4 regions of the Aquitalea magnusonii genome follow, and region 2 is predicted to be linked to each of the others. Evidence: predicted binding sites of a transcription regulator. Region 2 holds the regulator's gene; each other region holds the start of a gene.

Region 1 (2,926 bases), 540 kb from region 2:
TTGGCCAGGTCGGAATAATTCACCATCATGATCTTGCCGGTTTCCTTGGCATTGATGACGAATTCCGGCTTGTAGTGGCTGGCCACAATCGAGGCCACACGCGGCTCGGGGTGGTATTCGTTATCCACCGTCATGCCACGGGTACCGACAATCTTCAGCGGCTTGAGGCTGTTGCCATCCATGATCACGTACTGTGGCGGCCAGTAGGCACCGGCTACCGCCAGCTTGTCTTCAAAGCCCTTGAACTTGGAGGTTTCCACCGAACGGGCTTCCAGGCCGATGCGGATTTCCGCCACCGTGTCCGGCTTGGCCATCCACAGGTCAATCAGGTTGATCTTGCCGTCGCGGCCAATCACGTACAGGTAGCGGCCAGACTGCGACAGGCGCGAAATATGCACGGCGTAGCCGGTTTTCAGCACGCTGACAATCTGCTTGCTATTGCCGTCTATCAGCGCAATCTGGCCGGCATCGCGCAGGGTGACGGAGAACAGATTGGCCACATCCAGATTGTTTTCTTTATGCGTTGGCCGCTTTTCCGGCGGAATCAGCACCTTCCAGGTACCCAGCATGTCCTTCATGCCGAATTCCGGCGGGGTGGGCGGTTCCTGTTGCACATAGCGTGCCATCAGGTCCACCTGGGCATCACTCAGCTCGCCGGAAGTCCCCCAGTTGGGCATGCCGGCTGGCGAGCCGTACTTGATGAAAGTCTTGAGGTATTCGGTGCCCCGCCCCAGCGTGATGTCCGGTGTCAGCGGCTTGCCGGTGGCGCCCTTGCGCAACACGCCGTGACAGCCGGCGCAACGCTCGAAGTAAATCTGCTTGGCGTGGCTGAACTCCGCCTCGGTCATCGGCGGGGCCTTGGGGTTGATGTTCTGATGCATGGGCTCGGAAACCAGCGGCGAGGCGGCTCCCTGGTATTTGGCTTCCGGGGCGGAAGTCGAGGTGGCGGCAGTATCCGCCCAGGCCTGCAACACGGAAAAAGGCAGGGCCGCCAGCAACACACTTCTTGGCAGCCAGGACAAGCGCGGGGTCTTCATGGTTAGGGCTCCAGCGTGACAGTAATGCTTGGTTGCCGGCATCTTCATCCCGCGGGCATATCCCCCTCCTTGATTCGAATCAACGGTTTAACCATGGGATTAAAGGGGTCGAAAACAAGCAGCAAGTCGTGCTGTCAGATGCCTACGGCTGCTGCCTGGCTGGCAGCCGGAACACCCGAAAACAGGGTTCAGCCCTTCTCCGGCAGCGTCAGCGATTTTTGTTCCGGCTCCACCTCCAGCCCCCAGTCGCCGTATTCATACCAGTCCTCGCCCAGTACTTCCGCCGGGTGCTGGGTACGGCCGGAGCCATTGCCGCATTGCAGGGAGTCGGCCGGGCAGTATTTGTCGCAGCCCCAGCAGATGCGCTCCGGGTGCGCCGGGTGCAGGGGAAATTTCCGGGCCATCAGGTGTTCCTTTCCAGTGTCTGAATCTGCCGAGCAGCAGCCTGCCATTGTCCGGGCATGGGCTGGCTGGCGACTTGCCGCATATCAAAAAAAACCCGGCACAAGGCCGGGTGAAGAAGGTGATTACACCTTGGAGTCGGGTTAAGCCGGACCGCCTGCGGTAAGGCAGCTCAGGCAGTCAGCTGGGCATACAGCCGGGTGAGCACGCTGGGCAGCATCTGTGCCTGTTGCACCACCACATAGCCACGGTGGCCAAACAGATGGGGCAGATAATCCCCTGCTTCACGGTCCACTGTCAGGCAGAAGGGCAGCAGGCCGTCGCGGCGGGCTTCCAGAATGGCCTGGCGGGTGTCCTCTATGCCGTGGCGGCCTTCGTAGTGGTCCAGGTCGTTGGGCTTGCCATCGGAGATGATCAGCAGCAGGCGCCGTGCGGCCGGCTGTTGCAGCAGGATGCGGCTGCTCTGGCGGATGGCCGCGCCCATGCGGGTGTAATAGCCGGGGCGGATGGCCAGAATGCGGCCGCGGGTGCTGTCGTCATAGCGTTCGGCAAAGTCTTTCAGTACCTGAAAGCGTACTTCCTGACGACGGATGGAGGAAAAGCCGTACAGGCCAAAACTGTCGCCAGCAGCGGACAAGGCCTCGGCAAACAACAGCAGGCTGTCGCGGATGACGTCGATCACCCGGCCAGCCTCGTCCCCTACCCAGCTTTCGGTGGAGAGCGACAGGTCGGCCAGGGTCAGGCAGGCCAGGCTGCGCTCGCCCGGTGGCCAGGCCTGGTACAGGCCGGGTTCGGACTGGGCCACGCCGCTGTGGCGTTCGGCCATGAAGCGGATGACGCGGTCGATGTCGATATCCGGCCCGCACTCCTGGCCGCTCTTGCGTGTGCGTTCCGGTGCCAGCGCCTGAAACTGGCGGCGCAGGCGGCGGGCCAGCGGCAGCAGACGCGCAGGCAAGGCGGCGGGGACGGCATCACGCGGCAGCATGGGTTGCAGGCGGCAGTGGTCGTCCACCAGCCTTTGCTGCTTCCAGTTCCACTCCGGCAGCAGCAGGCCGGGGCCCAGCGGGGTGTCGTCCCAGGCGGCGGCGGGCAGGTCGAGGTCGAACTTCAGCTTGCCGCCCTTGGTGTGGGCATCCTGCGCCAGCGACAGGCGGTTCATGTCTTCGGCCGCGGCGGCGGCGTTGTCGTCGTCATCCTCGTCGGTATGGCGGTTGACCTTGACGTACTCGTCCCAGGTAAACAGGCTTTCGGCGCGGAAAATCATCAGCATGCCGTTCTTGCGCTCGTCCTGTACCACGCGCTGGGCGCGATAACGGCGGCGCTGGCGCTGTTGCGGCTTGCTGCGCGGGCCGCTTTGCTGCGGGTCCTGCGCGGTGGATGGCGCGGTATGCTCCAGCGTGGGCGGGGCCGGGTGCAGCCACAGGGGCAAGGGATAAGGCGCTCGGGCTGGCGGCAGCGTGTCCAGCGCTTGCTGCGGCTGCAGCAAG
Region 2 (2,926 bases):
GCAGGCCCAGCTTGTGATACTCGCGGATGGCGGGCAGCTCGGCAGCAAAATACTCGGCGAAATTGATGCCGTGTACCTGTTCGATGGCCTCCACCGACAGCGAGAAGCGGCACATCAAAGCCTGGATGATGCCACGACGCAGGATGTCGTCCTGATCCAGCACCATGCCGCGCATCACTGGCAGGCGGCCTTCGTCCAGTGCGGCGTAATAGCTGTCCAGGTCTTTCTCGTTCTGGCTGTAACAGGGGCCAACCTTTCCGATGGAGGACACGCCAAGGCCGATCATGTCGCAGTCGGCATGAGTGGAATAACCCTGGAAATTGCGCTGCAAGCGGGCCTGGCGCAAGGCAATGGCCAGGTCGTCCTCCGGCTTGGCAAAGTGGTCCATGCCAATGAATACATAACCGGCATCCGCCAGGCTCTTTACTGCATCCTGCAGGATGTCCAGCTTGGTGCTGGCAGCAGGCAGGTCAGCCTCGTTGATGCGCCGTTGCGGCATGAACACCGTGGGCAAATGGGCATAGTTGTACAGCGCCAGACGGTCCGGAGCGATGGCAATCACCTTGTCCAGCGTGCGTTTGAGCGACTCGCGCGTTTGCAGAGGCAGGCCGTAGATCAGATCCACGCTGACCGACTTGAAGCCGGCTTCGCGTGCAGCCTCAATCACCTCCAGCGTTTCCGCCTCGCTTTGCACGCGGTTGACTGCCTGCTGCACCTGCGGATCGAAGTCCTGAATACCCACGCTCATGCGGTTGAAGCCCAAACGCGCCAGATGATGCACGGTTTCACGACCCACCTTGCGCGGGTCGATCTCGATGGAATATTCTCCCTCCGGCAAAAAATCGAAGTGCGTTCGCAGCATGCTCATCAGCCGGTCAAGCTGCGCATCGGACAGGAAGGTCGGCGTGCCGCCGCCAAAGTGCAGCTGGATGATTTTTTCCCGGCAACCAAGTGCAGCGGCAACCAGCTTGATCTCTTTTTCCAGATAGTCGAGATAACGGTCGGCGCGGCTTTTGTCCTTGGTGATGATTTTGTTACAGCCGCAGTAGTAACATACCGTGTTGCAGAACGGTATGTGAACGTACAATGATATTGCGTTCTGATGCATGCCCAGATGGCGCTGCATCAGCCAGCTTTTATAGTCCTTCTCGCCAAACACCGGGGTAAACCGGTCTGCGGTCGGGTAAGAAGTGTATCTTGGGCCAGAGCCATCAAGACGTTCGATCAATGCTCGGTCGAACTCACAGTGGGTAGGCGAAAACGGATGGGTGGTGTGCATGTCGTCGGGTATTGATAGTCAAACGTCAGGTGGACTGGTAAATTTGCGGAAAACGTGCGAATTCCGCTTTGACAAGGGTCAAGCTTCTTTACAGGGTTGTACAAAACACTCGATGTCAGACCAAAACCAACACACTCTGCATGCACTGAAGGTGTCCTGCTCCAACTGCAGCTTGCGCGAACTCTGCCTGCCCATCGGGCTGAACCGCGACGAGATGACCCAACTGGACGCAGTGATCCGTCAGAGCCGCCGCCTCAAGCGCGGTGAGTACCTGTTCCGCAGCGGCGAGACCTTCAAGTCCCTGTTTGCCGTGCGTACCGGTTTCTTCAAGACCAGCGTCGCCAGCCAGGATGGTCGCGAGCAGGTCACGGGCTTCCTGATGTCCGGCGAACTGATGGGCCTGGACGGCATTTCTTCCAATGTCCACGGTTGCGATGCCATCGCACTGGAAGACAGCGAAGTGTGCGAACTGCCCTTCAACCGCATGGAAAGCCTGGGGCGCGACATTCCCAGCCTGCAGCATCACTTTTTCCGGCTGATGAGCCGCGAGATCGTGCGTGACCAAAACGTCATGCTGCTGTTGGGCAATATGAAAGCGGAAGAACGTCTGGCCGCCTTCCTGCTGAATCTGTCGCAGCGCCTGTCCACCCGCGGCTTTGCCGCCAACGATTTCATCCTGCGCATGAGCCGTGAGGAAATCGGCAGCTTCCTCGGCCTGAAACTGGAAACCGTCAGCCGCACGCTGTCCAAGTTCCAGCAGCAAGGCTGGCTGAGCGTGGACCACAAGCACATCCAGCTGATCAAGGCCGATGCACTGAAAGACCTGATCTCCGGTTGCACCCACGCCAACGGCGTATAAGCCGGCAGCACGCTAGCAAACCATCCGGGCGGTGGGCGCCAAGGCGCCTTACCGCCCTTCTTGCATCTTCTGCCCATCCGGGCAGGCGCGCCATTCTCCGCAAGCACTAACTCTTCCGGGCAGGGTATTACCAGCGCCCGATCAGCATGCCGGCCACCAGTTGCTCGGCCCGTTCGGCCACTTCGGCCAGCTGCGCGGCCGCGGGCTCGCCGCGTACCACCACGGCGGGCAGCACTTCGTGCCAGCCATAGCCAGCGATGATGCGCCGCATGGATTGCAATGCGCCCAGACCATCGTTTCCCGCCGACACCAGCAGCAGGCAGGCCAGCCCCTCGGTGCGGCCCTGCGCCGGGTAGAAGGTGCGGTCAAAGAAATCTTTCAGCTTGCCCGCCATATAGCCAAAATTCTCCGGCGTTGCCAGCACGATGCCGTCTGTTGCCAGCAAATCATCCAGCGTGGCCTGCTCGGCGGGCAGGCAGTTGAACTGCAGGTCATCGGCCAGCCCCGCTACGCTGGCACGCACCGCCGCCACCAGTTGCAAGGTGCGACCGGTCTGGCTGGCATACAACAGAAGCAAGCGCTTCATGTGGCCGGACTCCCTTGCAAGCTGGCCATCAATGCTTGCAGGCGCGTTGCTTCGGGCCAGCCGGGCGGCACCACGAAGCCGCGCGCCACTTCCTCCCAGTAGCCATCGCCCAGCGGCAGCAGTTCGGCCACCAGTTGCGGCACTACGGCCTGATGCAATTCCTGGCGCAGGCTGTGCTGTTCGCGCACTTCGGCTTCGGCCA
Region 3 (2,926 bases), 1.8 Mb from region 2:
TGCCACCCCAGCTCGGAGCCAGCAGTACCAGGGAGAACACCATACCCAGCGACTGGGTCCAGTCAGGCAGGGCAGTGTAGTGCAGGTGGTGAGGACCAGCCCACATATAGGTGAAGATCAGCGCCCAGAAGTGAACCACGGACAGGCGATAGGAGTAAACCGGACGGCCAGCTTGCTTCGGCACGAAGTAGTACATCATGCCCAGGAAGGCGGCGGTCAGGAAGAAGCCTACGGCATTGTGGCCATACCACCATTGCACCATGGCATCCACGGCACCGGCGTACACGGAGTAGGACTTGGTCAGGGAAACCGGTACAAAGGCGCTGTTGACGATGTGCAGCAGGGCAACTGCCAGGATGAACGCACCGTAGAACCAGTTGGCTACATAGATGTGTTTAACCTTGCGAATGGCGATGGTGCCGAAGAATACGATGGCATACACCACCCAGGTCACGGCGATCATCAGCTTGATCGGCCATTCCAGTTCGGCATACTCCTTGCCGAAGGTGTAACCCAGCGGCAGGGTGATGGCAGCAAGGACAATGATCAGCTGCCAGGCCCAGAAGGTAAAGGCGGCCAGTTTGTCCGAGATCAGTCGTACGTTACAGGTGCGCTGCACGACGTAGTAGGAAGTTGCAAACAGGCCGCAACCGCCAAAGGCGAAAATTACGGCGTTGGTGTGCAGCGGGCGCAAGCGGCCAAAGTGGAACCAGGGCCCAAAATTGAGCTCCGGCCACACCAATTGGGCCGCAATGATGACGCCCACCAGCATGCCTACAATGCCCCATACTACGGTCATGATGGCAAACTGGCGCACCACCTTATAGTTATAAGTGGATTGCGTTTCCATTTAGGGTTTTCTCCAAGGTTGCTAACTTAGAACGTGACAAACCATGGCGACTTGATTTCCTGCCCACTGCCCCAAACTGTAGGTGGCAGGAAAGCCGCAGGGGAAGCTGACTTTTCAGACTAGCAAAGTGTTTGACCCGTGCTGACAACAATCTGCCAAAACCCCTGACAAAGCGCTGCTTGGCACACACTTTTTCCCCATTTATTCAGCAAGGCATTCTAAAGCAAATACCCATGACGGGCCAGTTGATTAGTATGCCTGCGGGATTTTTACGTCCACCATTTTCTTGATTTCAAGCGAGCAGGCAACAGGCGCTTAGCCTGATGCCGCTTACTGGGGATTATATTGTCATGCCTGTCCAAGCCCTTGACTTAGGTCAAATCGTCATCGGCAGCCCCCGTGCTGTGGACCCGGTGCTAGAATCTGCTGTTTTCGCCCTTTTTGCAGGCATATCATGACCGCGCCCGTCCTCTATTCCATTCGTCCGTGCTCTCCGGCTAGCCATTGTTTTGAAATTACGCTCAAGGTAACCAAGCCAGCCCGGAAAGGCCAAGTCTTTACCTTGCCGGCCTGGATTCCCGGCAGCTACCTGATTCGGGAGTTCTCCCGCCACATCATCAGCATTCAGGCCAGTTGTGCTGGCAAGGAAGTGCAGATCTGCAAACTGGACAAGCACACCTGGCAGGCAGAGCCGGTGAGTGGCAGCCTGACCCTGGTGTATCAGGTTTATGCATATGATTTGTCGGTGCGTGGGGCTTATCTGGATGAAACGCGTGGTTTCTTTAATGCCAGCAGCGTGTTTCTGGCCGTGGATGGCTACGAGTCGGCACCTTGTGATGTGCAGATACTGGCACCCAAGGGCAAGCATTTTGCCGAGTGGAAGGTTGCCACGGCACTGCCAGCGCGGGATGTGAAGAAGAGTGGCTTTGGTCATTACCGTGCCGAGAGTTACGACGAATTGCTGGACCACCCGGTTGAGCTGGGAGACTTCCAGTCGCTCAGTTTCAAAGCCTGCGGCGTGCCGCATCAGTTTGTGGTGTCTGGCCGTTTCCGTGGCGACCTCAAGCGCCTGGTGCGCGATACCAAGAAAATCTGCGAATACCAAATCAAACTGTTTGGCACCCCTGCGCCATTCGAGCGCTATGTGTTCATGCTCTATGTGGGCAAGGACATTTACGGTGGGCTGGAGCATCGTGCCTCAACTGCGCTGGTGGCCAACCGTGACGATTTGCCAGCGCAAGGCGAGTCGGCCATCAGCGATGGTTATCTGAAGCTGCTTGGTTTGATCAGCCATGAGTATTTCCATAGCTGGAACGTCAAGCGCATCAAGCCGGCGGCCTTCAGTCCTTATGATCTGTCACAAGAGGCGTATACCCGGTTGCTGTGGGCGTTTGAGGGCATCACTTCCTATTACGACGACTTGACCCTGCTGCGCTGTGGCCTGATAGACCAACAGCGTTATCTGGGCTTGCTGGCACAAACCATCAGTGGCGTGCAGCGCGGTGCCGGTCGTCTCAAGCAGACGCTGGAAGAGTCCAGCTTTGATGCCTGGACCAAATACTACCGCCAGGATGAAAACAGTCCCAACAGCATTGTCAGCTATTACACCAAGGGAGCGCTGGCCGCACTGGCGCTGGATCTGACCCTGCGTCAAGCCAGTGCTGGCAAAACGTCGCTGGATGATGTCATGCGTGCCTTGTGGCAAAAGTGGCTGGCGGATGGCCAGGGTCTGGCTGAAGATGAATGGGAGCGCATTGCCCAGCAAGTGAGCGGGCTGTCACTGCAGGACTTCTTTGACCATGCCCTGCGCTCTACCGCAGACTTGCCCTTGCCAGCCCTGTTGGCCACGCAGGGGGTAGACATGTGCTGGGACTACGCGGATCATGCCGGCGATGCTGGTGGCATTGGTCAGCCTGCTGCCGGTCGTAAGCCGCGTGCCAGCCTGGGCGTGAAAACGGCTGCAGATCCGCTAGGCCTGCGCTTGGTCAATGTACTGGATGGCAGCGCTGCCCAGCAGGCAGGTTTGGCCGGTGGTGATGTACTGCTGGCGCTGGATGGCCTGAAGGCTGGCGATCT
Region 4 (2,926 bases), 1.9 Mb from region 2:
CAAACAGGATGGGGGCAAAGGTTATCACCGTGGATACCCCTTGCCAGATGCCATCGAGCAACAGGCTTTGCACGATGGCTGGCAAGGCGCTGGTCCAGGGTGCGAGCGCAGCCTCCTTGAACCAGTCCAGCCCAGCACTCACCACATCCTGCAACGGGGTGCCAATCTGGTAAGTCAGGTTGAACAACATGGCCATGAAGGCAAAAAACAGAGGCAAACCAAACCAGGGATGCATCAGCCAGGCATCCACCTTCTCGGTGATGCCCGGCGGCAATACCGGTGGCAGCGACCATGCGCCGGCCAGCCGGGCATGTGCCAGCGCAATGGCCTCACGCGTTTCCGGCACCATGTCCAGTGCCGCGTGGCAAGCTGCGTGCTTAGCCGCCGCCTGACGGTTCAGCGCCTCCATTAGCCCAGGCCAGCCTTCCATGCGCTTGGCCGAAACCAGCAGCACCGGAATGCCCAGGCGCTGCCGCAAGGCATCCACATCCAGTTGCACGCCCAGCAGACGCGCTTCATCCGCCATGTTCAGGACCAGCACCGCCGGCAGACCACTGGCCAGCACCTGGAGCGCCAGCGGTAGCTGGCGATCCAGTTGGGCCGCATTAAGCACCAGTACCGCCGCATCAAAGGCGGTACTCATCAACACATCCCGCACCACGGCTTCGTCGTCGGTATACCCAGTCAGATCGTTCACACCAGGCAGATCCACCAGCTCCACCATATTGCCGCCCAGCACCAGACGTGCGCTCGTGAGATCAACCGTCAGACCGGGCCAGTTGCCCACCCGCTGCGACATACCGGTCAGACGATTGAACACGGTGGACTTACCGGTATTGGGTAAACCGATCAGTGCAAATCGCTTCATGCAGCCACCCGTACCTGAATGCATTTTGCCAGGCTGCGGCGCAGCAGAAAGCGGGTGGACCCCACTTCCAGCACCAGCGGACCGCCAAATGGCGCACGACGGGAAAGACTGAACTGACTGCCAGGAATCAGCCCAAAGGCCGCCACCCGGCGAAAGGCCTCATCGGACAGATCAAGACTGTCCACCACCCCTTTGCACCCCGCAGGAAACTTGTCCAGAGACACCATGCTTGACACCAATAACGCGAATAATTTGCATTATTGTACGCACTATTCCCTACTCACGGTAAGGTCTGCCCCGCAACCATCAGGAGATGTCTTGAGCGATATCAACCAGACGCGGCCAACACTCGGGCCTCCGGCCTGAAAGCCGCTGCAACGGTGGCTCTGCCGCAGCATACCGTTTAGAATCTGGCCCATTACCTATTTTCCTGACGGACCCCCGACCATGAGCATCAAATCCGACAAGTGGATCCGCCGTATGGCACAGGATCACAACATGATCGAGCCGTTTGAGCATAATCAGATCAAAAACGTGAACGGTGAGAAGGTCATCTCCTTCGGTACTTCCAGCTACGGCTACGATATTCGTTGCGCTGATGAATTCAAGGTGTTTACCAATATCAACAGCACCATTGTTGATCCCAAGAATTTCGATCCCGACTCCTTCGTCGAAGTATCCGGCAAGGGTTACTGCATCATCCCGCCCAACAGTTTTGCGCTTGCCCGCACCGTTGAGTACTTCCGTATCCCGCGCTCGGTGTTAACCGTCTGCCTGGGGAAATCCACCTATGCACGCTGCGGCATCATCGTGAACGTCACGCCTTTTGAACCGGAATGGGAAGGCTACGTCACACTGGAGTTTTCCAATACCACCCCGCTGCCGGCCAAGATTTATGCCAACGAAGGGGTGGCACAGGTACTGTTCTTTGAATCGGACGAAGTGTGCGATGTATCCTATGCCGACCGTGCCGGCAAATACATGGGGCAAATCGGCGTTACCCTGCCACGCCCCTGATCACCATCACTGCCTTACATGGCAAGCACTTACGACAAGGACAGCCCGCGCTGTCCTTTTTCATGCATACGGCATTCAAATCCCGCTCGTAAATCCGCCTTACTGTTCTAGGATGAACTGTGGGTAATGGTCATCTCTAGCTGTCAACCTGCCAATCGAACAGTTTCTCTTGGGGCGTCGCGGTTCCCCCTTGCCGTAACGCCCCTTTTTTTACGCATACTTTATGCTTATGTGTTTTTATTTAAATAAAGACAAGACAAAGAAATAAATCCTCTCCACACATAAGAAAACAGGGCCAGCGCTGCTGACCCTGCCCTCTCCTTCCCCGCCCCCGTCATCTGTTCAAATGATCTCGCTGGCTTGCTGACATGGATCATTCATCAGTTGCCTGGCCGTGGTGGCAAGACTATCCAGATCATCATCCAGATGCTCTTGCATATCCATGAGCGCAGCACGCAATACCACTGCAGCCAATTCAGCCTGATCACCACTGAAAACATGCGCCAGAACCCGCAACTCACGGCAGGCATGCAAATCCAGTGGAATCTCCAGCGTGCGGACAACCTCGACCCGTGTCACCGCATCCGTTGGTACACCCTTGCTACGGCAGCTTTCCAGCTCACCCAGCAAGCCCTTCAGAGCCAGTCCCATCGCCATCTCCTTTCGCTGTCACTTTAACGCTAGACCCGAGCGGTTCAGAACCAAAGACATCTCCACCAAGTAATTGACTTGAAACAAAAAACAATCCGTGCTTGACAAAAACCGCATGCATTCCTGCATCAGAAAAATGCAAAAATGGCCGCCCTATCACCATAGGACAGCCATCTGGAAATGCCATCAATACCCGCCCGCCAGGCGACAACACTCAAAAAAATGCAGCCGCGCCAGAGTTCAAGGCCAACTGCCAGGATCGGCGGAGAACGGCAGACTGGCCATCAAGAGGTAATCATCCTTCCTCTGCATCACCATCCACATAGAACCATTGACCATCTTCCTTGCGAAAACGGCTGACTTCATGCAAACGCTGCGCACGGCCATTTA

What was found. Region 2 encodes FNR, which switches genes on or off when oxygen is low (the NO sensors DNR and NnrR bind a similar motif). Its sites were predicted from a motif close to TTGATNNNNATCAA; they were not measured.
Region 1: DLM_RS13960 (nitrite reductase) is a predicted target of FNR. The motif match lies at 1,107-1,120, and genes of this name have one in related genera.
Region 3: DLM_RS01910 (M61 family metallopeptidase) is a predicted target of FNR. The motif match lies at 1,217-1,230, and genes of this name have one in related genera.
Region 4: DLM_RS02450 (FeoA family protein) is a predicted target of FNR. The motif match lies at 1,187-1,200, and genes of this name have one in related genera.

Annotation. Positions count from the first base shown of each region.
Region 1 covers NZ_AP018823.1:2,924,815-2,927,740, forward strand. Annotated here, with positions in the region: gene DLM_RS13960 (nitrite reductase) at 1-1,037, opposite strand, end outside; gene DLM_RS13965 (DUF3079 domain-containing protein) at 1,226-1,441, opposite strand; gene DLM_RS13970 (nitric oxide reductase activation protein NorD) at 1,612-2,926, opposite strand, start outside.
Region 2 covers NZ_AP018823.1:3,467,669-3,470,594, forward strand. Annotated here, with positions in the region: gene hemN (oxygen-independent coproporphyrinogen III oxidase) at 1-1,279, opposite strand, end outside; gene fnr (fumarate/nitrate reduction transcriptional regulator Fnr) at 1,392-2,138, shown strand; gene DLM_RS16505 (flavodoxin family protein) at 2,266-2,724, opposite strand; gene DLM_RS16510 (DUF1853 family protein) at 2,721-2,926, opposite strand, start outside.
Region 3 covers NZ_AP018823.1:379,443-382,368, forward strand. Annotated here, with positions in the region: gene ccoN (cytochrome-c oxidase, cbb3-type subunit I) at 1-850, opposite strand, end outside; gene DLM_RS01910 (M61 family metallopeptidase) at 1,305-2,926, shown strand, end outside.
Region 4 covers NZ_AP018823.1:497,017-499,942, reverse strand. Annotated here, with positions in the region: gene feoB (ferrous iron transport protein B) at 1-868, opposite strand, end outside; gene DLM_RS02450 (FeoA family protein) at 865-1,095, opposite strand; gene dcd (dCTP deaminase) at 1,316-1,885, shown strand; gene DLM_RS02440 (hypothetical protein) at 2,228-2,536, opposite strand; gene DLM_RS22905 (hypothetical protein) at 2,505-2,723, opposite strand; gene DLM_RS02435 (YchJ family metal-binding protein) at 2,832-2,926, opposite strand, start outside.